DNA from 4 places in the Nitratireductor rhodophyticola genome. Region 3 is predicted to be linked to each of the others. Evidence: riboswitches for the same ligand, from Rfam matches in the RefSeq annotation. Region 3 holds a riboswitch; each other region holds the start of a gene.
The links. Region 3 has a riboswitch for cobalamin ahead of KUG85_RS00050 (TonB-dependent receptor plug domain-containing protein). Riboswitches for the same ligand answer to the same signal wherever they lie in the genome.
Positions count from the first base shown of each region.

Region 1: another riboswitch for cobalamin. It lies ahead of KUG85_RS06010 (LLM class flavin-dependent oxidoreductase); the one in region 3 lies ahead of KUG85_RS00050 (TonB-dependent receptor plug domain-containing protein).
Region 2: another riboswitch for cobalamin. It lies ahead of KUG85_RS17935 (ribonucleotide-diphosphate reductase subunit beta); the one in region 3 lies ahead of KUG85_RS00050 (TonB-dependent receptor plug domain-containing protein).
Region 4: another riboswitch for cobalamin. It lies ahead of KUG85_RS18780 (HupE/UreJ family protein); the one in region 3 lies ahead of KUG85_RS00050 (TonB-dependent receptor plug domain-containing protein).

Region 1 is NZ_JAHSSF010000002.1:51,413-57,096, forward strand. It holds gene KUG85_RS06005 (sialic acid TRAP transporter substrate-binding protein SiaP) at 1-364, opposite strand, end outside; cobalamin riboswitch at 1,308-1,504, shown strand; gene KUG85_RS06010 (LLM class flavin-dependent oxidoreductase) at 1,702-2,721, shown strand; gene KUG85_RS06015 (ABC transporter substrate-binding protein) at 2,775-3,707, shown strand; gene KUG85_RS06020 (FecCD family ABC transporter permease) at 3,729-4,898, shown strand; gene KUG85_RS06025 (ABC transporter ATP-binding protein) at 4,895-5,684, shown strand, end outside.
Region 2 is NZ_JAHSSF010000004.1:522,514-528,197, reverse strand. It holds gene KUG85_RS17945 (DMT family transporter) at 1-291, opposite strand, end outside; gene KUG85_RS17940 (aminotransferase-like domain-containing protein) at 398-1,798, shown strand; cobalamin riboswitch at 1,889-2,103, shown strand; partial or broken gene KUG85_RS17935 (ribonucleotide-diphosphate reductase subunit beta) at 2,284-2,495, shown strand; gene KUG85_RS17930 (hypothetical protein) at 2,499-2,723, shown strand; gene KUG85_RS17925 (heavy metal translocating P-type ATPase) at 2,800-5,343, shown strand; gene KUG85_RS17920 (LacI family DNA-binding transcriptional regulator) at 5,439-5,684, shown strand, end outside.
Region 3 is NZ_JAHSSF010000001.1:12,129-17,812, reverse strand. It holds gene KUG85_RS00055 (ABC transporter substrate-binding protein) at 1-1,433, opposite strand, end outside; cobalamin riboswitch at 1,711-1,922, shown strand; gene KUG85_RS00050 (TonB-dependent receptor plug domain-containing protein) at 2,050-3,912, shown strand; gene KUG85_RS00045 (ABC transporter substrate-binding protein) at 3,912-4,781, shown strand; gene KUG85_RS00040 (FecCD family ABC transporter permease) at 4,778-5,684, shown strand, end outside.
Region 4 is NZ_JAHSSF010000005.1:78,927-84,610, forward strand. It holds gene cobN (cobaltochelatase subunit CobN) at 1-911, opposite strand, end outside; gene cobW (cobalamin biosynthesis protein CobW) at 916-1,953, opposite strand; cobalamin riboswitch at 2,127-2,328, opposite strand; cobalamin riboswitch at 2,389-2,588, shown strand; gene KUG85_RS18780 (HupE/UreJ family protein) at 2,624-3,244, shown strand; gene cobU (bifunctional adenosylcobinamide kinase/adenosylcobinamide-phosphate guanylyltransferase) at 3,260-3,778, shown strand; gene cobO (cob(I)yrinic acid a,c-diamide adenosyltransferase) at 3,780-4,394, shown strand; gene cbiB (adenosylcobinamide-phosphate synthase CbiB) at 4,602-5,570, opposite strand; gene cobD (threonine-phosphate decarboxylase CobD) at 5,563-5,684, shown strand, end outside.

The sequences.
Region 1 (5,684 bases), on a different contig from region 3:
AGGCCTTCCAGTGTTCATAAGAACGCATGGTGAAGGGGTAGTCGGAAATGCTTATGGGGCCGTAGGATTGCCCGAGAAAGGCAACGCCCGTGTAGATCACATCCACCGTTCCCAGTGAAAGCGCTTCGTTGAGGGCTGCTTCCTTCCCGAGCTGCGATGCGGGGAAAACCTCCATTTTGTAGCGGCCCCCGGTTGCTTCCTCGAGAAGCTCGGCCGCGCGAAGCGCCGCCGCATGGTAGGGGGTGGATGCCTCGTAGACGTGACCGAACTTCAGGACGTCCTGGGCGAAGGTGGCCGTTGCACTGGCGGCGATGGCCACAGCGGCTCCGATGGAGAGCGCGCGAAGTCTGGATAGTTTCAACATGGTTCCTCCCAAAAGAAATGTGCAGCTTCTCCCGGTGTAGCTGCATCAGGCACCTGTTATTGCCCCGCTGCCTCCGTTTGAAGGAAGCGGAGCACTCCCGTCCTCCCACCCCTCATCGCGGGGGAGAACCAGGGCGTTTACGGAGCCATGACGGCTCCGTTTTCGGCGATGCGAAGATCGACGAAATGCTCATGCAGATGATCGGCACGTACGAATACGCCGGCAGCCCTCCTTGCTGGACACGGCGATAGAGCTGATGATCGGCATGTGTTGAATATCATCACAAAGCCCCACACCTCCTGCGTGAGGCCACGATGGCAGCCTGTTTGCTGACGCCACTGGCATAGTGGGCCTGGCATCGTTTGAGCTGGCGATGCTGATGATGGCGCCCCAACGCGTCTGAAGGCGCCCGGTCAAAGCACCGACCGCCTCGACTGCTGCGACGCAGAGCCTGTGGTTACAGGCTGCAGGCAGGTCAGGGCGCACGGAAATCCGGCATTCTGCCTGCAATTTGTCGCTCGATCAGAGCTGCCCATTAAACGAGACGTGTCCACCCGACTGCACCCCCCGAGGTGAGCAGCCATTCGACCGGCGTGCTCAATGTTTATATATGAAGCATACATTCATTTATAAATCAAACACTAGATCGCCGTGCGTTCATCCGGACGCACAAAGGACGATCTAAATTCTTGATGGAGCATCGGAATAAACCGAAAACCGGATGCCACTTTTCGGTCCGATGCTTTAGCTCCGCCATCGGTTGCCTTCCGCCGGGATATGCCAAGGCGATGCAGCGGAAGGCCTGGATTTTCGCCTATGGATGGCGGACTTCGGACCGAAGGCGGCCACAGGACTGGCAGGGCGTTCGAGCCGGCTCGGTCGTGCCGATGATTTTGTCATGGAACCCGGCTGTGGTGTGTTGCGTGGCGAACGCTTCGCCGCTAGGGTCGCTCCCGCATGCGGTTCCGCATCCTGCGGATGAAAAGGGAACCCGGTGCGATCTCCTGGCGGGATCAATTCCGGGGCTGCCCTCGCAACTGTAAGCGGCAAGTTCTTTCCAATGCCACTGGCCAGGGCCGGGAAGGCGGAGCGAACGTCCGAGCCGCGAGCCAGGAGACCTGCCTCATGCATCGACCATGAACGCCGGACGAGGTGCGCCGGCAGGAGGATCAGAATGCATGCAGGCGCGGCCTTGCCGGCGACAAGACGATTTAACGGGCTTGATCGTCTTCGATATGTTATATCATTTCAAATGAGTCGTTTCCGTCTTTTTCCATCGGTTGCTGCAGGTGGCCCGAATGCGCGTTGATCTGGCTGGATTCGCGCGGGAGGGGGCATTGGGCGATCACGCTGCACTCATGCGCCTCGTCGAACGCGCCGATGCGCTTGGCTTTGGCGGCATCTGGTTCAACGAGTTTCACTTCGCCCGGGAGGCGCTGCCCTATCCGTCGACGCTGTTGCTCGGCGCAGAAATCCTGGCGCGTACGGAGCGGCTGCGCTTCGGCACGTCGATCCTCGTCCTGCCGCTCTATCACCCGCTCATGCTGGCCGAGCAGATCGCACAGCTTGATTTTCAGAGCGGCGGTCGGGTCGATGTGGGCATCGGACGTGGCACGGAGCCCGCGACTTTCGCTGCGCTGGAGATTCCGCGTGACGATGCGCACCGCCGCTTCTGCGAAGCGCTCAGGATCATGATCGATGCGTGGAGAAAACCGCATTGCTCTGCCGCTGCCGGACCCTGGAAATTCGCCAATGTCGCCGTCGGACCGCCTCCGGTTCAGAAACCGCATCCGCCCGTCTACGTGGCTGGCGTCTCAGAAGAAACCGTCGACATCGCCGCGCGAAACGGGTTTCCGCTGCTGCTAAGTCTCGAGCCGAACGAGGCGCGGCAATTGCCCGTGTTTCACGCCGCACTTGAACGGCATGGCGCGTCACGGGCATCGCTCAAGGCCTCGTCGCTCTCCCGTTATGTGGTGATTGCGCCGACCCGGGCTGAAGCTGACGAGCGGGTCGACACGCTTCTCGATAGACTGAACACGCGCCGTGCCGAACGCGCGCTGGCACGCGGGATGACGCCGCCAGAGCCGCGCAGCCGCGCTTCGATGATGGCTGATTTCACCATCGCGGGCACACCCGAGGATTGCCATGCACAACTGTGTGCGCTTTCGGCGCGCACGGGTTCCAGCAGCATACGCTGCCTGTTCAGCGCCAATGGCTTGATCGCCAACGATGTGGCTCTCAGGGGCATGGAGCTCTTCGCTGCCGAGGTGCTCCCGGCTCTCGACAGGCAGGCCTCTTCTCCAACCTCATCTGAAAACGCCGGGAATGAGCCGGCTTTGCAAGGAGTGAATTCATGATGCGTTATGGCGGTCTCCGCGCTTTTGCGGTCGCGGGTCTATTGGTGGCTTCGATGCCTGCTTTCGCAGATGGAGCGGGCTTTCCCTATACGGATGAGAACTGCGGTGTCACCACCACCTATGAGGCACCGCCGGCAAGGGCCGTGACGCTCAGCAACAACGCAACGGAGATGATGCTGGCGCTGGGGCTGGAAGACCGCATGGCGGGCACCTCCTATATGGCGAACCTCCAGATCAGCCCGCAATATGAGGAAGCGTATAACGGGGTTCCGGTGCTTTCGCCGCTTGTCGCCACCACCGAGCAGCTTATCGAGGTGGAGGCCGATTTTGTCTATGCCGGCTATCCGGACGGGTTCAGCGAAAGTCGTCACACGCGCGACCAGTTGCATGATCTGGGCATGAAGACGCGGCTCAACACCGAAGGCTGCAATCTCGGTAAATTCGGCTTCGATGAACTCTACGCCGAAATCCGCTCTGTATCTGCCATCTTTGGCGTGCGCGAGCGCGGCGAAGCACTGATCGCCGACATTGAAAAACGGCTCGCTGCAGTGGAAGAGGATCTCAAAGGCGCGGACGCCATACCGGTGTTCATCTTCAACGGCGGAGAATCCGCCCCACGCGCCGTTCTTGGCAACACCATGCTGTCGCATGTGGTGTCGCGGGCCGGTGGCGAAAACATCTTTGGCGATGTCGCAAACCGCTATGGTCAGGTGTCCTGGGAGCAGATTGCCGAGCGTATGCCTGAATACATCGTCGTCTATTATTCCGGCACCGCCGGCGGCCAGGTGGTCGGAGACCCCGCCGGCGAGCTGGGCCAGGGGCGGATCGAGATATTGAAGGCGAACCCGACCATCAGGGACGTGCCGGGCATTGTCGGTGAAAGGTTTGTGACGATCGATTCCGTCTGGGGCCAGCCGGGGCCGAGCTCCATCGATGCGGTGGAGAAACTGGCTCGCGCTTTCCATCCCGCGCGGATGGGCGAATAACAGGCGAGCGGAACTCACAAGATGCATGCTCCCGCCCCGAGGAAGGACGATCCAGACAGCCACGAAGCGCTGCTTGCCGTGCTCCAGTCAGCACCGCCTGCGCGAGGCGCGGCTCTTCGCCCTGTTGCTTCCGCCCGCGCGGCGAGCGGCGGGTCGCCGGGCTATGCGCTGGTCATTCTCCTGATGGTGGGGCTGCTCCTGGGCATGGCCATTGCGGGACTGATGTTCGGCTCGGTGCATATACCCGGTGGAACGGCGGTCGCCATTCTCGCCAATCTGGTGGCCGGCGACGGGTTGGTGGAGCCTGACTGGCGCGCGGTCTATGAGACCATTGTCGTCCAGACGCGCATGCCGCGTGTCGTGCTCGCCGCCCTTGTCGGCGCGAGCCTGGGGGTAACCGGCATGACAATCCAGTCCATCGTCCGCAATCCACTGGCAGGCCCGAGCATCCTCGGCGTTTCCTCCGGTGCGGCAACGGGCGCCGTGGTGGTGATGCGCTGGGGGCTTCTTGGTCTCGGCGTGTTCACGTTGCACATCTCGGCCTTTCTCGGCGGACTGGTAACACTCTTCGCAGTGTTCTGGGTTGCGCGGACGGGCGGGCACATGACACCGACGCGACTTGTGCTTGCCGGTGTGGCGATGAGCGCGATCCTGAGCGCGCTCACAAGCCTGATTGTGCTCACATCGCCCGATCCGCAGCTCGCCTCTCGGGTCCTGTTCTGGACATTGGGCGGCTTCGGCACCGCGCAGTGGAAGCTCATTCCCATTCCGCTCGTCGCCCTTGCGCTTGGGCTTGGCGTAATGCTGGTGCAGGCCCGCCGTCTGAACCTCCTGATGGCGGGAGACGAGAGCGCGGTGGCGCTCGGGCTCAACGTCCAGCGTTTCCGTCAGAGCATGTTTGTACTGGCAGCCGCGCTCACCGGCATCACCGTGGCGGTGAGCGGCGTGATCGGGTTTGTCGGTCTCATCATGCCGCACATCGTGCGGTTTCTCGTCGGAGCGGATCATCGTCGCGCACTGCCGGCGGTGGCGCTTCTCGGTGCGAGCTTCACCATTGGCGCCGATCTTGTCGCCCGCACAGTGATCGCGCCGCTGGAGCTGCCCGTCGGCATCGTCACGGCGCTCGTGGGCGGCCCGTTCTTCATCTGGCTTCTGCGGCGCGATGCGCGCGCACTTGGGGGTGCGCGATGAGTGTTCGGCCCGGCACGCTCGATCTGCGTTCGGTCACCGTGCGCACCGGCGCAAAGACGCTGGTCGACAACGTGTCGATCAGCGTTTCGGAAGGTGAGATGGTCGGCCTTCTTGGGCCGAACGGCGCAGGCAAATCGAGCCTGTTGCGAACCATCTACCGCATAAACCGGCCGGCATCGGGCACGGTGCTCGTGAACGGTGAAGATGCGTGGCGGCAGCCCACGGAATGGGTGGCGCGCAATGTGGGTGCGGTGCTTCAGGATATGCCGGCGGAGTTTCCCCTGACGGTGCGCGACGTGGTCGCCATGGGTCGCTCGGCGCACAAGAAGCTTCTCGAGCCTGACACGCCACACGATCACACGCTGATTGCGGCGGCAATCGCGCTTCTTGGGCTGGCGCCGCTTCAGGATCGCGCTTTCCGAACGCTTTCCGGCGGGGAGCGGCAGCGCGTTCTCGTTGCGCGCGCGCTGGTGCAGCAGCCGCGTCTTCTGGTGCTTGATGAGCCGACGAACCATCTCGACATCCACCATCAGCTTCAGCTCCTGCGCTTCATGCGCGGCCTTGAAATCACGGTGGTGGCCGCACTTCACGACCTGAATCTCGCTGCCATGTTCTGCGACCGGCTCTGTGTGCTTGATCATGGCCGTCTGGTGGCTGTGGGAACCCCCGAAACGGTTCTGACGCCGGAGCTGCTCCGGCGTGTCTACCGTATCGATGCAACGATCGCCCGGCATCCCGAAACCGGAACCGTCTGGGTGATGCCATCGGCCGCGCCGCCCATCGGCC
Region 2 (5,684 bases), on a different contig from region 3:
CGAGGTGATGTGCTCGAGCGCCAGCGCGGTTAGCAGGGGAAAACCCACCACCACGCCGATGGCGACGATGAACAGCCCTTTCAGCTCGCTCCGTTTGGGCAGGTTTTCCCGAAACGCCAGCAGAAGAAACCCGCCCAAAAGCCCGGCAATCGACGCGCGCGCCACGGTCAGAAACACCGGATCGAAGCCCAGCACCGCCACCCGTGTCGCCGGCAGCGATCCGCTGAAGATGATCACACCCAGTAGGCCGCTTGCCCAGCCGCTCGCCCATCCGATCGTTGTCTTGTTCATGCCGCGCTCCTTTTCTCCTTCCTGTGTGGGGCAGGGGGCATGGCGTTGCCAGAGACGATGCAGTACAATTTCAACAAACTGTAATGGTCGAACGGACAGTACAGCGATGCTGATATCCACGCGCAATGCCGATGAAACACGCCTTGAAGGCGTCATGTCCGCCATTCGCGGGCGCATCGCCAATCGCACGCTCACGCCGGGGGCGAAGCTGCCGTCGATCCGCAGCTGCGCGCGCGCCATGGGAGTTTCGAAATCCACCGTTGTCGAGGCCTATGACCGGCTTGCCGCCGAAGGCGTGATCCGCTCGCGGCCGGGGGCCGGCTTCTTCGTCACCGCGCCGCTTGCGCCGCTGGCGCTGGCCGAAATCGGCCCGGCGCTCGACCGCGAGGTCGACCCCTTATGGATATCGCGTCAGGCGCTTGCCTCCGGTTCGCGCATGGCGATGCCCGGTTGCGGCTGGCTGCCCGCCTCATGGATGCCGGAAGACGCCTTGCGCCGGGCGCTGCGCCGCCTCTCCCGCGCCACCCCGCAGACGCTTGCCGATTACGGAGCGCCGCTCGGCTCGCTGGCGCTGCGCGCCCTGCTTGCACGCCGCATGGCCAGCCATGGCGTCGAGGCGGCTCCGGGTCAGATCATGCTCACCGATTCCGGCACGCAGGCCATCGACCTCCTCTGCCGCTTTCTTCTGAAACCGGGCGACACGGTGCTGGTGGACGATCCCTGCTATTTCAACTTCCATGCGCTCCTGCGGGCACATCAGGTCAGGATCGTCGGCGTTCCCTACACGCCTTCGGGGCCGGACACGGAGCGCTTTGCCGAGGCGCTCACACAGCATGCCCCGCGCCTCTACATCACCAATTCGGCGCTTCACAATCCCACAAGCGCGGTGCTCTCGCCTTCGGTGGCGCACCGCATCCTGATGCTCGCCGAACAGTCCGGCCTCACCATCATCGAAGACGATATTTTTGCCGACTTCGAGGTCGAACCAGCGCCCCGGCTTGCCGCCTTCGACGGGCTGTCGCGCGTCGTCTATATCGGCAGTTTCTCCAAGTCGCTTTCCGCCTCGATGCGTTGCGGGTTTGTTGCAGCACCTGCCGACTGGATCGAGGGCCTCACCGATCTGCGCATCGCCACCTGTTTCGGCGGACCCGCCATGGCGGCGGAGCTTGTGCTCGGTCTCCTGAGCGATGGCAGCTACCGCAAGCATATGGAGACCGTTCGCCAGCGTCTGTCCCGCTCCCGCGAAACGGTGGGCGCGCGCCTGCGCAATCTCGGCATCGAACCGTGGATCGAGCCGCGCGCGGGCATGTTCCTGTGGTGTCGTCTGCCCGACGGGCTGGATGCGGCCACGCTTGCCCGCCATGCGCTTGAAAGGGACGTGGTGCTCGCGCCCGGAAACGCCTTCAGCCTGTCAGGCTCGGCCAGCGGGTTCCTGCGTTTCAATGTCGCTCAATGCGATGATGAACGGATTTTCTCCGTTCTGGAGGAGATCACGCGCGCGCCGTAGAGCCATGCCCAAAGCGGCTTTGCGGATTATCCATGCGTTTGTTTCGGTTTTCCGCTGAAACAATATGTTGACTTCTAGGGTCCGGTGGATACCAACTATAGGGGTTATGGTTCTTCCGATTCCTCCCGGGGTCGGAAGTGAAAAGGGAAGCCGGTGCGCCTTTTTGGGCAAGTCCGGCGCTGCCCCCGCAACTGTAAGCAGCGAGCCGCTTTCACTTTGAGTCACTGATGCCCCAGCGCATCGGGAAGGCCGGAAAGCGGTGACGACCTGCGAGCCAGGAGACCTGCCATGACGAAATAAACGTCCACGGGCGGGGTGTCCCGGTGGTGCGTGTGTCGCCCGGGTCTGCCGTCGCGCCGCATGTCTCCGCGCCCCTGTCCAACCGCCACGGGGGTCTATATGCCGGCGACTGAAGCAAAACACACCAATGGAACCGCCACGGTTCCGCATTCCACTGGAAACACCGAAACCGCATGGTATGAACGGGCTTTCTCGGTCTCAACGCGGCGCTGTGCGAGCAGTCCATGCATTGCATCGCAAACCGCCGTTGCGCCCAACTCGGTCTGGCCCCGGTCTTCGCCGAACCGAAAACCCGTTTCCGTGGATGAGCGAGGCGATGGGTCTGAAGAAGGAGAAGAACTTCTTCGAGACCCGCGTCATCGAGTATCAGAGCGGAGGCGCGTTGAGCTGGGACTGATCCATGGCGTATGACGCAACCAGAATGAAGCTGTTGCGGGCGGGTTCGATCCCCGCGCAGCAACGCGCTTTCATGGAGTGGCTTTTGAGCCTGCCGGGCGATGCCGATATCGAATATGCGGCGCGCCGCCAGCTTGCCGAGATCGACAGGCGGCTGCCGAACCACCCGGAAGTGCAGTATCTGCGCCTGCTGCTCAGCGCCTTTTCCGACTCGGAAACGATGCAGTGATTTTCTCGCTTGACCTTCCATTGACTGGAAGGTTTAGAAGCGCAATCCTGAACAATAGTCATTCAGGGTGAAAGCGATGAATACCCTTCCTGCCGATATGTCTTCGGCCAATGTAAAACGCTTCCGCATCGAGGGGCTCAGCTGCGCTTCCTGCGTCAAACGCGCGGAAAAGGCGATTGCCGCCGTCGATGGCGTTGAGAGCGTCTCGGTCAATCTGGCGACCGAGACGGCCGATGTGGCGGTGCGGCCCGGCGTTAATTTTTCCAGCATTGTCAGCGCGGTGGAACGTGCCGGCTATGGCGTGCCGGAGAGCCATCTCGATATCGGCATCGAGGGCATGACCTGCGCGTCCTGCGTGCGGCGTGTGGAGCAGGCGATTGCCGCCGTGCCCGGCGTCTCCAAGGTCGCGGTCAACCTCGCAACCGAAAGCGCGTCCGTCGAGCTCCTGAACGATGAAGCGCGCAGCGGCGTGGAAGCGGCGATCCGCAAATCCGGTTACACGCCGGTTGCCCGTTCCGATGGCGCTGCCGCGCGCGATGCGCATGAGGAGGCCAAGGCCGCCGAGTTTCGTTCGCTCAAGCGCGATTTCACGCTGGCTGCAATCTTCACCCTTCCGATCTTCATTCTCGAGATGGGCAGCCATTTCATACCGGGCATGCATGCATGGCTGATGGGGATCGCCGACCGCAAGACGCTTTACCTCCTCTATTTCGTGCTGGCGACCATCGTGCAGTTCGGGCCGGGCCTGCGCTTTTATCGCAAGGGCTTCCCCGCGCTGATGCGCTTTGCGCCGGACATGAACTCGCTTGTCATGCTCGGTTCCACCGCCGCCTGGGCCTATTCGGTCGTGGCCACTTTCGCGCCCGGCGTTCTCCCGTCCGGCACGGTCAACGTCTATTTCGAGGCGTCCGCCGTCATCGTCACGCTCATCCTGCTCGGCCGGCTTCTGGAGGCGCGCGCCAAGGGCCGCACCGGCGAGGCCATCAAGCGGCTGATGGGCCTGCGCGCCAAGAGCGCGCGTGTTCTCCGCGACGATGCCTTTGTCGAGCTTCCGCTTGAGGACGTGGTTGTGGGCGACCGGCTTCAGGTGCGCCCCGGCGACAAGGTGCCGGTCGACGGTCTGGTCGAAAGCGGTTCTTCCTATGTCGATGAAGCCATGATCTCCGGCGAGCCGGTGCCTGTCTCCAAGGCCGAAGGCGACGAGGTGATCGGCGGAACGATCAACAAGACCGGCAACTTCGTCTACCGCGCCACCAAGGTCGGCTCCGACACGGTGCTGGCGCAGATCATCCGCATGGTCGAAAACGCGCAAGGGGCCAAGCTGCCCATTCAGGCGGTGGTCGACCGGGTCACGGCCTGGTTTGTGCCGGCCGTGATGCTTGCCGCAGCACTCACCTTTGTCGTGTGGATGGTGTTCGGACCCGATCCCGCATTCGCCTTTGCGCTGGTCAACGCGGTCGCGGTGCTCATCATCGCCTGCCCGTGCGCCATGGGGCTTGCCACGCCCACCTCCATCATGGTCGGCACCGGCCGCGCAGCACAGCTCGGCGTTCTGTTCCGCAATGGCGAGGCGCTGCAGAGCCTGCGCAACACAAGCGTCGTCGCGTTCGACAAGACCGGCACGCTGACGCTCGGTCGCCCCGCACTCACCGATTTCGTGGTGCAGGACGGTTTCGAGCGCGCCGAAATCCTTTCGCTCGTCGCATCGGCGGAAGCCATGTCCGAACATCCGGTGGCCGAAGCCATCGTCGAGGCCGCGCGCGCCGAGGGGCTCACCTTCAAGCCAGTCGTCGCGTTCGATGCGGTCCCGGGCTTCGGCATTGCCGCCACCGTTGGCGGTCGCAGGCTCCACATCGGTGCGGACCGCTACATGCGCCAGCAGGGCGTCGAGATCGGCAGTGCATCCACCGCCGCCGACAGGCTGGCCGCCGATGCCAAGACGCCGCTTTACGCTGCGGTGGACGGACGGCTTGCGGCCGTCATCGCGGTCGCCGACCCCATCAAGGAATCGACACCGCGCGCCATTGCAGCGCTCCACGCGCTGGGGCTCGAAGTGGCCATGATCACCGGCGACAACCGCCACACCGCCGAAGCCATTGCCGCAAAGCTGGGCATCGACCGGGTCGAGGCGGAAGTTCTGCCGGAGGGCAAGGTCGAGGCGCTCAAGCGTCTGCGCACTCTGGCTGGCCCGGTCTCCTTCGTCGGCGACGGCATTAACGATGCTCCTGCACTGGCGGAATCCGATGTCGGCATCGCCATCGGCACCGGCACGGATGTCGCCATCGAGAGCGCCGACGTGGTTCTTATGGCGGGCGATGTGACTGGCGTTGCCAACGCCATCGGGCTTTCACAGGCAACCATGAAGAACATCAGACAGAACCTGTTCTGGGCCTTCGCCTACAATGTCAGTCTCATTCCCGTTGCGGCGGGTGTTCTTTATCCCGCCACAGGCACCCTCCTGTCACCCATGCTCGCTGCCGGTGCGATGGCGCTCTCCAGTGTCTTCGTGCTGGGCAACGCCCTGCGGCTCAAGCGCTTTCAGGCGCCTCTTCCTGCCCGGTCTGCCGGGCAGGAGGGAGCACAGCTCGGTGAGGCGAGGGCGGTCACGGCGTCCGCCTGACTCCAATTCTGGGGATTTTCAAAAACCGATTCGACATGATGGTTCTTGCCGGGCATAATGCTTAAACGCTTAACCTTCATGTGAATCGGGCTTTGATGGCTTCTCGTGCCAATCTATCCGATATTGCCAAAGCGCTTGGCGTATCGGTTGCGACCGTTTCAAACGCGATGTCCGGAAAGGGCCGCGTGTCGAAGGAGCTCGGCCGGGCGATCCGCGAAAAGGCAAAAGAGCTGGGCTATGTGCCCAGCCTCGCAGGCCGGGCGCTGAGCACCGGGCGCAGCCATGTGCTTGGCCTCGTTCTTGCTGACATCGGTCACCCGCTCTTTCCGCAATTCGCGCAG
Region 3 (5,684 bases):
GGATTGGAATAGGCGGATTCGTTCCACGCCTCGCCCGTGCGATAAGCGAGCGCCACCACCTGGATGCCCAGCGGACGCATGTTCCAGTTGGTCATGGAGAAGGGATACTTCGTCCAGTCGTTCCAGAAGGTGGAGCCGGGCAGCACCGTGCGCTTCACCTTGAAGCCGGCCTCGCGCAACTGGGCGGCGATGGCGTCGCCCGTGTTCTTGTGCCAGTCCTCGTCCACGGTGATGAGCTCGTGCTCATGGTCCATCTGGCCGGCCTCTTCCATGAGCGCCTTGGCCTCGTCCAGATTGCGCTCAAGCTTCGGCAGCTCCGCATATTCAGGATGGATCGGGCAGACATGGTGGTTCTCGGCCACCTCGCCGGCATTGTTGTAGCCAAGCGCCAGAACGGTCGTGTTGTCGACCGCGCGCTGCAGCGCGCGGCGCACCTTCTCGTCATCATAAGGCTTGTTGTTGACATTGGTGCGCGCCACGATCGTTGTGGCGGTGGTGACCTCTGATTTCACCAGGCCGAGTGAATCGAGAATGTCCACGAAATCGGCGGTGGTCTCGTAGTTCGTGTGGATTTCCCCGGACTCAAAGGCGCTGACGGTCGCGGACGGATCCGTGCCGTAGTCGATGAACTCGATGCCATCGAGATAGGCTTCGCCACCCCACCATTTGCCGTCGGCCCGCTTCTTCAGCTCCACCCGGTTGCCCACTTCGTAGGACACCAGCTCGAAGGGGCCGGTGCCAATGGGATTGGCGACAAAATCGCGGCCCGTCTCGTCAAAGCTCGGATGAACGATGAGGGCCGGATAGTCCGACATGCCGGGGATGATCGAAATATCGGGCGCCGACAGGTTGAGCTTCACCGTCATGTCGTCGACCTTCTCGATCGCGCCCTCGCGCGCCTTCTTGGTCTCCGGATCGACGAGCGAGGCCATGCGGGCCGGCATGGAATTGCCTTCCACGGTCTGGTCGCACCAGCGGTTGAAGTTGTAGATCACGTCATCTGCCGTGAAGGCATCGCCATTGTTCCAGGTCACGCCCGGGCGCACGTGAAGGATGTATTCGGTCGCATCCTCGTTGACTTCCCAGCTTTCGATAAGCTTGCCCTCGAAGGTGAAATCGCGCGTGTACTTCACCAGCGGCTCAAGTGTCTGGCGCATGGCGTTTGCGATCTCCGACCAGTCGGCCGTGCGCGGGTCTTTCGGGTCCTTGATGAACATGGCGACACGCAGCGTCCCGCCCATTTTTGGCTCCTGCGCCATGGCCCGCTCCGGGGCGGCGAGGCCCAGCATTCCATAGGCTGCCGCCGTCGACGCGCCGAGCGCGCTTGCGAGCGCAAGAAACTCACGCCGGTCCATTCGGCCGGCTCGTGCCTCATCCGCCATTTCGGCAACGCGGGCCGGCACCTTCTCGCCATTGCTCTTGAAAAACGTCATCGACGCACTCCCATTATCTACCGTTTTCGGTTCGCGATTAGCATTTCCCATCCCGCCCCCGATGTCAAAATTCCCCGGGGTTCGGAAATCGAATTCTGCAACTTTTTCGACAATTCCAATGACGGGTTTGCGACAGTATTGCCGCAAAAACTACATGAAGAGCCGATTCCGCAATAATGAAGTATTTCACCCAACTGACAGACACTGACCCGGAACAGCGCACCGGACGGTAACGGCGCGCAACGGTCGATTGACGATGCCGGAGCCAGTTGCTAAGCGATTTCGGTTCGCTTGAGGTGCTCCGGCAGGTGTCCGCCCGCCGGAGGAAAAGGGAACACGGAACGGTCATTCTTCAATGGACCGCAGCCGTGGCTGCTCCCGCAACTGTGAGCGCTGAGGCTCCTCCAATGCCACTGGGTGCAAGACCCGGGAAGGCGAGGCAGCCGACGAAGCGCGAGCCAGGAAACCTGCCTTAGGCCGTCACCGACCGGATGCGGGACGCTTCCGGGGCTGTGTTTCTCGCAGTGGTGGCGATTGTCATCGCTGGCGGGGGGATTGAAGTCAGGCGTCTGTCGCTCTCCAGCAAACCGGAAAAACTTGGTTCTGGAGCATACGCATGCGTTCATATCGACACCGAAACTCTATCCTGTCCAGCACGACCGCGCTGATACTGGGCTTCGCCACGCTCACCACGCAGGCCGAGGACTTTGAGCTCGACACACTGGTCATCACCCCCAGCCGCACCCCAACGGAGGCAACGAAAGTGGGCTCCACGGTGGAAGTGATTGGGCGCGAAGAGATCGAAGAACAGTCTCTGCCGCTTGCGGTGGAATATCTTGACCTTTTGCCGGGTGTAAACCTGTCATCGCCAGGGGGCGTGGGCGCGGAAGGCAGTCTGTCGATCCGCGGCGCACCCCGCCGCTACGTGAAAACCCTCTACAACGGCATCGACATTTCCGACCCGACCAGCACCCAGGTGCAGACATCCTACCAATATCTACTGTCCGGTGGGCTACAGAGCATCGAAGTCCTGAAGGGCTCGCAGAGCACACTCTACGGCTCCGACGCCATTGCGGGAGTGATCAGCCTGTCAACACTGGACGACGTCGAGCCCGGCATCACCCACATCCTTCACGGTGAAGGTGGTTCGCATGGCTCGTTTGGGGGTTCCTACGGTTTCAGAGCTGGCAGCGAGCAGTCGAAACTCTCCATCAACGCCACGGGCTTCCGCACCGACGGCATCTCGGCCGCAGCCTCCGGCACCGAGCGCGACGGCTACGAGAACATCACGTTCGATGCAAATGCCGAACGTGCGTTCTCCGAAGTTTTCTCCGTCTTCGGATCGGCGCTTTATATCGACGCACAGGCCGAGTTCGACAATCAGGGTTTCGGCACTCTTCTGCCGAGTGACAATCCAACGGCCACCAACCACAGCAGACAACGCGCAGGCCGCGCCGGTTTCAATCTCGACCTCATGGACGGCCGCTTCCGCAACACGGTCTCCGTGCAGGCCTTTGACCTCGAACGGTCGATTACCGGCACGGGCTTCGATGGAAGCTATAATGGTCGCCGCTACAAGGCCGACTATCAGGGCGCTTTTGACGTCAATGAATGGCTGGTCGTTCAGGGCGGCGCAGATTACGAGCGCCAGAACGCGGTCTTTCCTGCCGGCTTGTTCAATCCGGAGATTGATTCCAGTTTCTGGATTGCCGGGGTCTGGGGTGAAGCCATCGCCACACCGTTGGAAAACCTGACGCTGACCGCCGGTATCAGACAGGACGAACACAGCGAATTTGGGGGGCACACCACATATCGCGCGACTGCGTCCTATCTCTTCGATCAGACCGGGACGCGCCTGCACGGCTCCGTGGGAACCGGCTTCCGCGCGCCGAGCCTCAACGAACTCTTCGGTCCTTTCGGCGCAAACCCCAACCTTCGGCCCGAAACCAGCTTCGGCTTCGACATCGGCGTTGAGCAGCGTTTCTGGAATGGAGCGGCGGTCGCCGATCTCACCTACTTCCAGCTCGAGATCGACGATCTGATCGGCTACACGACGCACTATCAGCAGATCGCGGGCACGTCGCGCCAGCGCGGCGTCGAGGCCTCGCTCCGCTATGCCGCGACCGACTGGCTGGTCCTCACCGGCGCCTACACCTATACACACTCGGTAGACCAGAACGACGTTCGCCTGACGCGCGTGCCACGCCACGAAATCGGCCTGACCGCCAGCGTGAAACCCGCAGAGAAGTGGACAATATCGGCCTCTGCCAGGACGGCCATGGATACGGTCGATACCGGCGGTTTCAAGCTTGACGATTATCTGCTTGTCAACGCCAAAATCGCCTACAAGCCGACCGAGGACACTGAACTCTATGTGCGGGCGGAAAACCTGCTTGATCAGGATTATCAGACGGTACGCGGCTACAACACACCCGGCTTCGGCGTCTTCGCCGGCTTCCGCGCAAAGTTCGCTCCCTGATGCTGGGGCGCCGGAGATGCCTCCCTCGCCTTTCCGGCCTTGCTCTTCTGGCCGGCGCGCTTCTTGTCGCGCCGGTTTCGGCCGCGCCAAAACGCGTCATGTCGCTCAATCTGTGCACTGACCAGCTTGCCATGACGCTGGCCGGGCCGGATCAGCTCGTCTCCGTCTCCTTCCTTTCGCGCGAGCCGAGCCTCTCAATGCTGCATGAAGAAGCGCAGGCCTACCCGGTCAATCGCGGACTTGCCGAAGAGGCGTTCCTTGAAAAGCCCGACCTCGTGGTCACCGGCACCTACGCGCTCCACAACACGACCGCCCTCTTGAAAAGGCTGGACTTTCATGTCGAGGAGTTTTCGTTCGCGCAGACCCTCGAGACCATTCCGGGCGAAATCCGCCGTATGGGCGTGCTCCTCGGTCAGGAAGAGAAGGCGGAAAGAATAGCAGGCGATTTCACAGACGAACTCGAAGCAATTGCCGCACGCCAATGCGACAGGCGCCCCACCATGATCGCCTACGATCAGAACGGCATCGCGCCAGGCGGCGGCACGCTGGGCGATTCCGTGATGCGTGCCGCGGGCTTCGCCAATCTGGCCGCCGATCTCGGTGTCGTCGGTATGGCGCCCTTTCCCCTGGAAGAGGTGATCGCCGCCCGGCCGGACGTCATCAGCATCAGCAGAAAACAGGACGCGCCGACACTCGGCGAACACGTGCCGCGCCATCCGGCGATTGCCGCCCTTCCCGAAACCCGCATCGGTGCATTCGTGCCCGAAGGCTCCCTGTCGTGCGGTGCCCCGGGAGTGATGGAAGCCGTGCGCGCGCTGGCCGCACTTCGCGCCGAGATCGCCCCCTGCCCGCAGGACGCGACGCAATGAAGCTCTCCACCTCGCTTGCACTCCTCACACTCGCGCTGTTCGTTGTGTCGCTGCTGGTCGGTCCCGCCGAACTGGGCCTCGGGAACAGCATATCCGGCCTTTTCGCCGGCGGCGGCGAGGCGGCGGCCATCATCATGCGCGAAATCCGCCTCCCACGCGCCCTGCTCGGCCTTGCCATCGGTATTTCTCTCGGGCTTTCCGGCGCGGTGCTTCAGGGGTTTCTGCGCAATCCGCTGGCGGAACCCGGCGTGATCGGCGTCTCCTCCATGGCAGCGCTCGGCGCGGTGGTGGTGTTTTACTCAGGCCTTGCCGGAAGTTCGCTCTACGCCCTTCCTGCCGGCGCGCTGATCGGGGCGCTTCTCGCCGTTCTGATCCTGCTCGCCATCGCCGCGCGCCAGGGCTCCACGCTCACGCTCATCCTCGCAGGTGTGGCGCTCTCCAGTCTCGCGGCAGCGCTCACCTCGCTGGTTCTCAACCTGTCGCCCAACCCCTTCGCCGCCTATGAGATCATCTTCTGGCTGCTGGGGTCTCTGAAGGACCGATCCATGGAGCATGTGGCACTCGCCTTGCCTCTCATGGCCTGTGGCTGGCTCCTGATCGCACTGTCGGCCCGCGCCATCGATGCGCTCTCGCTGGGCGAGGAAGCGGCCTCCAGCCTCGGCATTCACATGGGCCGCGCACGCTTCCTGATCGTCGCCGGTGTGGCACTCTCCGTTGGCGCGGCAACGGCGGTCGCCGGCACCATTGGCTTCATCGGCCTCGTGGTTCCGCATCTCATCCGCCCGCTGACCAGCCGAATGCCAAGCAGCCTCCTTCTGCCTGCCGGCCTCGGCGGCGCCGCGCTTCTCCTCGCCGCAGACATCGCCGCGCGGATCGTCCTGCCAGCCGGCGAACTCAATGTCG
Region 4 (5,684 bases), on a different contig from region 3:
CGCTGCCCTTCCTGCCACGCTTCGCGCCGCGTGGTGGCGGTGACCACCTGAAAAACCGGCACGCCAAAACGGTCGAACAGTGTTTTTTCGCCAGGCTCCGCGCCGCTGGAAAACGCCGTCGCGGTGATGAGCGCCTCAGGTTTCAACGTCTCCACGGCGTCCCGAACGAAATCGGCGGCAACCGGGTCGCGCAGGCTGGAGACGAAAACAGGAACCGCACACAGCCCCTGTTCCTCAAGCGCCTCCACCAGCGCGTCGATGGGCGCGACATCGCTGGCAAGCAGCATGGAGCGATAAAAGAGGATCGGAACGATTGCCCTGCCGGGCTGCGCGGCAAAGAAGCCCGCCTCCACGATGCCATGACCCGGCGCATAGAAGCCTGCCTTGGCGACCGGTTCGGCCTCCGGCGTGTCGATCTCCCGCCCCGCAAGGCGCGCCATCTGCATGGTCAGCGCGCGCATATTGTCCGGCCCGCCCTCGCGAAAGCAGGCAAGCAGCGCCGCGCGCGCTTCCGGCGAAACGGTGGAGCGCTCGGCAAGGCGCGGGTCGTCCTGATGGCATTCGCCGGGCAATAGCGCCAGCGCGATACCCTTGTCTCGCGCAAGCTCCGCCAGCCGGTCACAGCCATAGCGCCACCACTCATAGCCGCCCAGCACCCGCACCAGAATGGTGCGGGTGTGCGCTGCCGTGTTGTCGATCCACAGATCGACCGACATGGGGTGTCGCAGATCGCGCAACGCGGCAAGGCACAGCGAGGGCAGGGCCTCGCGGTTCGCCTGCCATGCAGAGGCGATCCCTGCCAGATCGCTGTCGGTGAACGACAGCGCCACCATATCCGCCGGCGACTGCTGCAGATCGACAGGTTCGATCAGGTCGTCCAGAGAGGCGGTGGTGGTGGCGAGGATGTGCATCGGATCAGGCCGAGAGAAGGCTTTCGATGCGCGCGCGATCAATACCCTTGAGGCCGATCACGACAAGCCGCGTTTCGGCAGCTTCACCGGCCTTCCACGGACGGTCGTAATGATGCGAAACGCGCGGGCCCACGGCCTGCACCTGCAGGCGCATGGGCTTGCCCTTCACATGCGCAAATCCCTTGAGACGCAGAACCTCGCCGGTCTCCACCGCCGCGTTGACGCGCGCTTCCAGATCTTCAGGCCGCAGGACCGATGGCAGATCGACGACAAACGTATCGAAATCGTCATGCTCATGATCGTGCGGGTCGTCGTGATGGGTCTTGCGGTTTTCGATGTCGTCTTCCACCGCGAGGCCGAGACCGAGCAGCAGCGCCGGGTCCACCTTGCCATGGGCGCTCGGCACGATCTGCACATTGCGCGACAGATGGCCCTCGATGCGGGCGCGGGCGCGCTCATTGCCTTCCGCGTCCAGAAGGTCGCTCTTGGACAATACGATGAGATCGGCGCAGGCCACCTGATCGTCGAACACCTCTTCCACGGGATCGTCATGGTCGAGCGAATCATCAGCGGCGCGCTGCGCCGCGAGCGCATCCATGTCGGCGGCCACCTGACCGTCGGCCAGCGCCGGCCCGTCCACCACCGCAATGACGCCATCGACGGTGACGCGATTCTTGATCGCCGGCCACTGGAAGGCCTGCACCAGCGGCTTGGGCAATGCCAGACCGGAAGTCTCGATCAGGATGTGATCCACCTTCGGCTCACGGGCGAGAATCTGGTCGAGTGCCGGCACGAAATCGTCGGCCACGGTGCAGCAGATGCAGCCATTGGCCAGTTCGAGCACGTTTTCCTCCGGGCAATTGTCGAGCCCGCAACCCTTCAGCACCTCGCCATCGACGCCGGCATCGCCGAATTCGTTGACGATGATGGCAAGCCGCTTGCCCTTGGTGTTTTCCAGCACATTGCGAATGAGCGTTGTCTTTCCGGCACCGAGAAAGCCGGTCACGACGGTGCAGGGCACACGATTGAAGCTCGTGGTCATGGGATATCCTTCAGACGGAGTGTGGTGAATGCGGGGATGCGGGTGAAGGAGACGCCAGCCCTTTCACGCCGCGTTCGGGCAAGGTCGCCATGAATGGCAGAGAGAAGGCGCTGAGCGGCGCAATCGGCAGTCACAATGCACACTCCTTGCCCGGGACACCCGCCAGGCGGTCAGGATTTCATTTTCAGACGGCAGGTTTCCTGGCTCACGGGTCGCTGCGCTCTCCAGCCTTCCCAGGGCGTTGCCCCAGTGGCGTGTCAGGTGCGCTCTCCGCTTACAGTTGCGGGGACAGCTGCGGCATTGGGCAAGGCCCGCACCGCATTCCCTCTTAGCCTCCTCCCTTGAGGGAAGAGGACCGTCTGCCTCGCATTTATGGCTCGCCTGGCATGTCTGTCAATGCGTGAAGAAAGCGTTTGCCGGGAGAGACGACTCCTGTATGGTCGGGCCGCTGTCGGTTCCGCGCAAGCGGACCAGAGGGAACATGGTGCGGCGCAAAATGCGCCAAGGCCATGGCTGCCCCCGCAACTGTAAGCGGTGAGCGTTTTCCTGATCGCCACTGAGGCTTTTTGTCTTGGGAAGGCTGGAAAACGCTTCGACCCGTGAGCCAGGAAACCTGCCGACAGTATGAAAGAAACACCGTATCCCTCGGGTGGAGGGGAAAGGACCGGACATGACCACGCGTATCGCACGCATTTTTTCCGCATTCGTTTTTTCATCGCTCTTCGCAACCAGCGCCGAGGCCCATCACGCCATGGGCGGAGAAACGCCCACGACCCTCTATGAGGGACTGGTCTCGGGTCTGGCGCATCCCGTGATCGGGCTCGATCATCTGGCCTTCATCGTCGCCGCCGGCCTGTTGGCTGCCGTTGCCGGCATGAGCCTTTTTGCGCCGCTTCTGTTCGTCGCCGGCTCGCTGATCGGCGTCGGTCTGCACCTGATGCTGCTCGATCTGCCGGCGGCTGAAATCATCATCGCGGCAAGCGTTCTTGCCGGCGGCTGGCTTCTGGCGCGCGGCCGGGCGGTGGAGAACCAAATCCTCGTCTTCGCCCTGTTCCTGGTGGTCGGCTTGTTCCATGGCTATGCCTTCGGCGAGGCCATTGTCGGTAGCGAAGAGACGCCGCTCATCGCCTATCTCGCCGGCCTCGCCGCAATCCAGAGCGCCATCGCGCTCGGCGCATATTTTCTGGTCCAGTCGCGTGGCTGGGCCATTGAGGCCATGCAGCCCCGGCTTGCCGGTGCCGCCATCCTTGGCGTTGGCGTGACCTTTCTTGCCGGGCATCTTGTCGGCTGAGCCGGCAAAATAGCGATGCGATCCCTTCATTTCGTTCTGGGCGGCGCGCGCTCCGGCAAGAGCCGCCATGCCGAGAGGCTGATCGAGGCCGCACCAGCGCCCTGGCACTACATCGCCACGGCGCAGGCCTTCGATGACGAGATGCGCGAACGCATCGCCATGCACCGCGCGCGGCGCGAGGGGGCGGGGGCGGGGGCGTGGCAGACGCGCGACGCCCCGCTCGACCTGCCGGGCGTGCTTGAAAAATTGCCGGCCCGCGAAACGGTTCTGGTCGATTGCCTGACCCTGTGGCTCAGCAATCTCATGCTGAACGACCATGATCCAAAGCCTGCCGCCGAGGGGCTTCTATCGGCACTCGCCGCGAGAGAAGGAACAACGGTTCTCGTTTCCAACGAGGTCGGCTTCGGCATCGTGCCCGAAAACGCGCTGGCACGCCGCTTCCGCGACGAGGCGGGGTTCCTGAACCAGAAGATTGCCGCCGTTGCCGACAGCGTCACGCTGGTGGTTGCCGGCCTGCCCATGAAAGTGAAGTGACATGCGAGAGATCGACGCAAACGAAGCCGAGCGCCACAAGGCAAAGATGGAAAAGCGCAAGGCGGTTCAGGATGCCGAAGTGCGCGACAAGACGGTCGAGAAGGGGCTTCTGATTGTCAACACCGGGCCGGGCAAGGGCAAATCCACCGCCGCTTTCGGTCTTGCGCTGCGCATGCTCGGCCATGGCCGCCGCGTGGGTGTCGTGCAGTTCATCAAGGGCGCCTGGCACTGCGGCGAGAAGGACGCCTTCGCAGCCTTCGGCGATCAGGTTTCCTGGCACACGATGGGTGAGGGCTTCACCTGGGAAACGCAGGATCTGGCGCGTGACATCGCCGCCGCCGAGCGCGCGTGGGGAAAGGCCGAGGAGTTGATGGCCGATCCGACCATCGGTCTGGTGGTGCTCGACGAGCTGAACATCGCCCTGCGCTACGACTATCTCGATCTTGAAAGCGTGGTGACCGCACTGACCGGGCGGCGCAGGGATCTGCATGTGGTCGTGACCGGCCGCAACGCCAAGCCGCTATTGACCGAGGCTGCCGATCTCGTCACCGAAATGGGGCAGGTGAAGCATCATTTCGCCGCTGGCGTGAAAGCGCAGAAGGGCATCGAATTTTAGGTCGCCCTGCTTTGAAGTTGTGCGTGGTTCGACAGGCTCACCATGAGGGAGGGAGAGACACAGCAACTGCGTCCTCCATGTTGATGAACAGGCTTGCCAGCCGCCACCTCCCTCATGGTGAGCCTGTCGAACCACGCACGACGCAGCTGCCAGAAGATCAGAGAGCGCGACAAACGCGCCCCATTCTCTCGCTCCAATCCGCCAATCTCAGAAAGCCAGATGCCAGAGCCCGACGGCAAGCGCCACAAGCCCGATCAACAGCCCGTCAGCAATCCGATAGAGCGTAAGCGCCCGGCGAATATCACCGGCATTGGCACCGCGGCGGCCACCATCTCCCATCACCGCGTCGTCCACCACCTCGCCGCCATAGCGGCGCGGGCCGGCAAGGGCGAGGCCGAGTGCACCTGCCATGGCCGCTTCCGGCCAGCCGGCATTGGGCGAGCGATGATGGCGCGCATCGCGGCGCACCGCGCGCCATGCCGCTCCAGCCGAGGCGTCGCGCATGAAGAACGCTGCAGCAATGAAGAGAAACGCCGTCAGGCGCGACGCGGGCAGGTTGATCAGATCGTCGAAACGCGCCGCCGCCCAACCGAAATGAAGGTGCTGCGCGGTCTTGTGGCCGATCATGGAATCACCCGTGTTCGCGGCCTTGTAGAGCGCGCCGCCCGCCAGCCCGCCAACCGCCAGCCAGAACACGGGCGCGACCACGCCGTCGGAGCAATTTTCGGCAAGGCTCTCGATGGCCGCGCGCGAAACGCCGGCCTCATCGAGGCTTTCGGGATCGCGGCCAACGATCTGCGAAACCGCTTTGCGTCCTTCCAACAGCCCCCCCGCGTCCAGCCCGTCCGCCACCGCTTTCACATGGGTGGCGAGGCTCCGCTGGGCGACGAGCGTGCTGCCTACAAGCGCGGCGACCAGCAGCCCGGCCCAGCCGGAAAGAGCCGTCTGGATCAACCAGCCGGCCAGACCTGCGAGCATCAGAATGGCGGCCAGCGCAAGCGCGCCATTCAGGCGGCGCGCACCGGGCGAAAGGGTTTCGACATTGCATCGCGCGTCCGCCAGCGCGATAAGACGGCCAATCCAGGTGACGGGATGACCGATCAGGCGAAAGAGAAGCTGCGGATAACCGATGGCGAGCTCGACCAGCATGGATGAAAGGGCGATCAGAATGGACATCAGGCCTCGACTGGCTGACCGGGCGACGGACAGGGTGACCGATCACGGCGGCAGTCTCGTACAGGCTTCGGCGCTCTTTCCAGACGCGCCGACGCCCTTTCTCGATCTGTCCAC